Regions from separate parts of the Facklamia sp. HMSC062C11 genome, predicted to be linked through region 2. Evidence: predicted binding sites of a transcription regulator. Region 2 holds the regulator's gene; the other holds the start of a gene.

Region 1 (2,465 bases), on a different contig from region 2:
TTCTCCAAAATACGACGTAAAGCTAACCGTCCAATCCGGCCGAATCCATTAATTGCAATTTTAGTCGTCATTACAGTTCCTCCTTGGAATTATCAATTTGAGCCTATTATACCATGAATCCGTTTAACATTTAATCCCTAAAGTAGGCTAAATTGAAAATGCTATCTTTTTTGTTGGAATATAATCCATAGCATTATTCGATTTTTAAATGGCAAAAAATGAAATAGGAGACTCAGGGATGATCCCTTAGTCTCCTAATAACGAATTATTATTTTTATGTTTTAACCGACTGTCTATTTTTCGTAAAAATCGCTGTTTTTCGAGTTATCCTCCACGCTAGCAACCACTATCGTTGAATCGTGTAAGATAATTGATTAACTATGATCAATCTTTTCTATTGGGTAATTTCTTACTTTCTAAGACCTCATCTACTAGTCCGTATTCCTTGGCTTCAATCGCAGTCATGAAATTATCACGATCGGTATCCTTCTCAATCACTTCAATGGGTTGACCGGTCCGTTCACTCAAAATTTGATTAAGCCGTTGACGCGTTTTTAAAATATGTCTCGCAGCAATCTCAATTTCCGTTGCTTGTCCTTGAGCACCACCTAGGGGTTGGTGGATCATAATTTCAGCATTAGGCAGGGCATAACGTTTTCCCTTCGTTCCAGCCGCAAGTAATACCGAACCCATGGAAGCTGCCAAACCAATCACAATCGTCTGCACATCGGCCTTAATAAAATTCATTGTATCAAAAATAGCCAATCCTGCTGTAACTGAGCCTCCTGGAGAATTAATATAAAGATAAATATCTTTATCAGGATCTTGTGCATCTAAAAAGAGCAATTGAGCGATGACGGCGTTCGCCATATTATCTTCCACTTGACCGGAAAGCATTATAATACGATCTTTTAACAAACGAGAATAGATATCATAGGCTCGTTCGCCACGAGAAGTCTGTTCAATTACTGTTGGTACTAAATTCATTCAATCTCCTCCTTTTGAAGCTATTTAAGCATCTACCTTAGTATAAATTAATGGTCAAATTAGGTCAAGCAATATGCTTCATTACAAAATAAAAAGGTACTAACGGTAAGCCCCCTAGTACCTTTATTGAATTAATTATTCACAACTTTTTTACCATCATAATAACCGCAAGCTGAACAAACGCGGTGGCTTAACTTTAATTCTCCACATTCAGGACATGCATTCATTCCCGGAACATTTAACTTAAAGTGCGTACGACGTTTTCTTTTAACGGATTTTGATGTTCTTCTCTTTGGTACTGCCATTATTGACACCTCCTGAAATTATTGTGATGATTCGACATCATCCTTATTTAATAACGTTTTTAAGGCTGAAAAACGCGGATCGACGGTTTCTATTTCTTCTTGACGGTTTTGATATTCTTCCTCTGTCAGAACGTCCCAATCATTTCCCTTAGGGAGTTCTTGGCCTTCTTCATCTGAAGCGAGCACCTTATATGGTAAATTCAGGAGAATATTATCCACCGCCGAAGTGATTAAATCAATATAATCATGGTCAAGCGTTAAAGTAGTTTCTTCATAGTCTAAAAGAGTCTCATCCATTCCTGGTCGGACATAGCGTTCTTTTACCTCGATCTCTAAAGGTACTTGAACCGGCTTTAGACTGCGAGTGGACGGTAGGGTCACTTTTGCCTTTAGTTGGCAATGCAGAAAGATATCCTCTTGTCTATCTACGAAATACCCTTTTGCTTGAACTGGGCTAATCGCAATAATCTCAGATTTTCTTTCTTTTATCGCCGCTTGGATATCCAAGGTTTCATCAAAGGAAAGGATCCCTTCACGACTTTGATCGTGAATCTGACGTATCGTCCATTTCATTTCTATCACCTCTAAAACGACAAAGGTAATTATACGTAACTTTGTCTAAAATGTCAATCTTTGCTGTCATTAAAACGGAAGAATCATAGCCCGTCTTTTCACAATTTGTTCTGGAACTTGATGATTTAGATTATTCTGATAAATACGATCTACTTTTAAATTTAATTGATAGGAGTCTTCAATCGTTTGACTTAAATTCGTAAACAATTGAACAGTCCCTTGACGACGGCTTTTTAAAAATGCCTGACCTCGTCGATTAAATCCTAGCACTCGTAAAGCTGGCTTTTCATCAAAAACATTCAAAGCGCTTTGCCATTGGCTTTTGGTATTAGCTAATAAGATTTGTAATAAGACTCGCTGAACCGCTGCGCGAGTCCAACGTTGATTTACCAATCGATTGAGTAAATCCTCGTAGCTCGTTGAAAGCAGAGCTGCTTGATAGATAGCTGTCTCAACACCATCTTTCACCAAATGTATCGTCTTGAGTTGGGAAATACCGCGAGAGATGATGGCATATTTTAATAAAGGATAATAATCCTCCCACCTTATTAAGGGGCCTGATAAGTATGCTTGATAGCTTGCAATCGGCAAATCAGCCGC
Region 2 (2,465 bases):
ATTAGCGGCTGTGTCGCCAGCTGTTTTAGTGCCTCGAATGTCTAATCTGATGGATAGGGGGCTAGGAACTCAAAAAGCTATTCCGCAATTGATTTTAGCAGGGGGAACGATGGACGATATATTAATTTTTGTTTTATTTGCAGGCTTTATGCAGCTAAGTCAAGGAGGCACTTTTAGCTGGGGGGCCTTAGTGAATGTCCCGTTAACCCTGTTATCAGGGGGATTAGTGGGTTTAGGTGCTTATCTGGTTTATCGCTCTGTCAAAATGGAGGGTTTATTGGGATCTTTGACTCTTTCATTACTCCTTATGGGAATGGAAGCTATTATCACTCATTGGATCCCCTATTCAGGTGTTTTAGCAGTGTTAACTTTGCATATTATGATTCATAAAAATGACCCTCAAGCGGCTAGTTACTTAGCTCGTTCATTTAATCAGATCTGGCCTATAGCTGAAGTACTGCTTTTTACTTTCTTAGGAGTTCAAGTCAACGGACAATTAGCTCTGCAAGCGGGCTGGCCTATAGTGTGTGTGATTGTAGTTGGTCTTCTTTTTAGAATGATTGGGGTGTTTCTATCAATTATTCATGCTGGATTCAATGGTAAAGAAAAAGCCTTTATCATGGGAGCTTATTTGCCAAAAGCAACCGTTCAGGCTTCGCTAGGAGGAATTCCGCTTATGGCTGGGATTCAATCAGGCCAACTTATTCTGATTGCCGCGTCGGTAGCTATTCTCCTAACAGCACCTTTGGGAGCCGTGTTTATTGATTACTTTGCCCCTCGTTTCTTAGAACCAAGTAAAGCTCAGTAAAGACAAGGGGTTGGCAGTCATTGTATCTTGGCTGCTAATACTGAGGAGAGGTTTGGGTTGACCATATTTGACCAATTGAGTATACTGGATATATAGAACATTAGCAACCCTTGTAAGAGGGGAGATGGTTCGATCTTCTTGAGCAAGATACTTGAAAGAAGAAAGTCCATCAGGTATTATAGTCAAAGAAAGTCAATGTTAATAAATAAAACGATAGGAGGCAAAAAAATGACACGCCGTAATATGTCGGATATTATTGAAGAATATCTCAAGCAATTTTTGCAAGAAAGTCAACGATTAGAGATAAAACGATCGGATATTGCGGATCGATTTGATTGTGTGCCATCTCAGATTAACTATGTCATTAATACCCGTTTTACTCAAGAACACGGATATTTAGTAGAAAGTAAGCGGGGCGGTGGAGGCTATATCCGAATTTTAAAAATTCAGCTAACTTCCAATGCAGATGAAGTGGATCAAATGATGGCTTTAGTAGGAGATAAGATTTCTTATCGGAATGCTGCGAATATCATTGAAACCCTCATCCGAGATGATATTATTTCTCAGCGTGAGGGGCGGCTGATGCTATCGGTTATCGATAAAGATCTTCTTCAGTCGATTTCCGCGCAAGATCAAGCGGCCAGAGCCTTGATACTTAATCGTTTTTTGCAACAATTAAAATATGAACTAACTCAAAATAATTATTGAAATTAGAGGTGATCGTATGTTTGAAGAATTATTTACACAAAGCGCTAGAGAAGCCATGCTAATTGCAGCTGAACACGCTTATTATCTAAATAACCAAGCGGTAGGGACTGAGCATATTCTCTTGGGCTTAGCCCGCGAAGAAAATGGGATTGCTGGGAAATTATTGAGGGAATTTGGCGCAGATTATGGTGCTTTGTTGAAGGCCCTTGAGGCAGTCCATGGGAAATTAGGGAAGTTTAAGAGCCATGGAGAAGTGGTTATCCCTTATTCTCCTAGAAGCAAAAAAGTGATTATGTCTGCCTCTAATGATGCTAAGCGTTTAGGAGCTTCTAAGGTAGGGACTGAGCACTTATTATTAGGTATTTTAAAGGAAGAAATATTAGCTACTGTTTTACTAAAAAATTTAGATATCGATCTTTCTCAGTTACGCAAAGCCATTTTTGATGAAATAGGCTTGAATCAACAGCAGCGCTCGGATAATCAAAGTAAACGTAGCAGTCGTCCTCGTCAAAAAGGTCAAGGAGATAGTGAAACGCCAACCTTAGATGCTGTATCTAGGGATTTAACTCAGTTGGCTCGTGATGGAAAGTTAGACCCTGTTATTGGTCGTGAAGAAGAAATTAGGCGAATGGTTCAAATACTATCTCGACGTAGTAAAAATAATCCGGTCCTAGTAGGAGAACCCGGTGTGGGTAAAACTGCTATTGCAGAAGGATTAGCACAAGACATGGTGACCGGAAAGGTACCGGCTGATTTGGCCAAAAAGCGTTTGATGATGCTTGATACTGCCGCTTTAGTGGCAGGAACGAAGTATCGAGGGGAATTTGAAGAACGGATGAAGAAGATCATTGAAGAGATTCATCAAGAAGGTAAGGTGATTCTTTTTATTGATGAATTACATACTTTAATCGGTGCTGGTGGAGCAGAAGGAGCGATTGATGCCGCAAAC

The links. Region 2 encodes CtsR, which represses protease genes until heat stress. Its sites were predicted from a motif close to TTGGTCAAAAAAGGTCAAANA; they were not measured.
Region 1: a site for CtsR is predicted at 1,038-1,058, ahead of clpP (ATP-dependent Clp endopeptidase proteolytic subunit ClpP). Genes of this name have one in related genera too.

What each region holds. Positions count from the first base shown of each region.
Region 1 covers NZ_KV802380.1:102,371-104,835, reverse strand. The annotation lists gene gap (type I glyceraldehyde-3-phosphate dehydrogenase) at 1-71, opposite strand, end outside; gene clpP (ATP-dependent Clp endopeptidase proteolytic subunit ClpP) at 385-987, opposite strand; gene rpmF (50S ribosomal protein L32) at 1,119-1,292, opposite strand; gene HMPREF2758_RS01575 (YceD family protein) at 1,311-1,865, opposite strand; gene HMPREF2758_RS01570 (tRNA(Met) cytidine acetate ligase) at 1,935-2,465, opposite strand, start outside.
Region 2 covers NZ_KV802382.1:33,210-35,674, forward strand. The annotation lists gene HMPREF2758_RS01765 (cation:proton antiporter domain-containing protein) at 1-808, shown strand, start outside; gene HMPREF2758_RS01770 (CtsR family transcriptional regulator) at 1,037-1,516, shown strand; gene HMPREF2758_RS01775 (ATP-dependent Clp protease ATP-binding subunit) at 1,533-2,465, shown strand, end outside.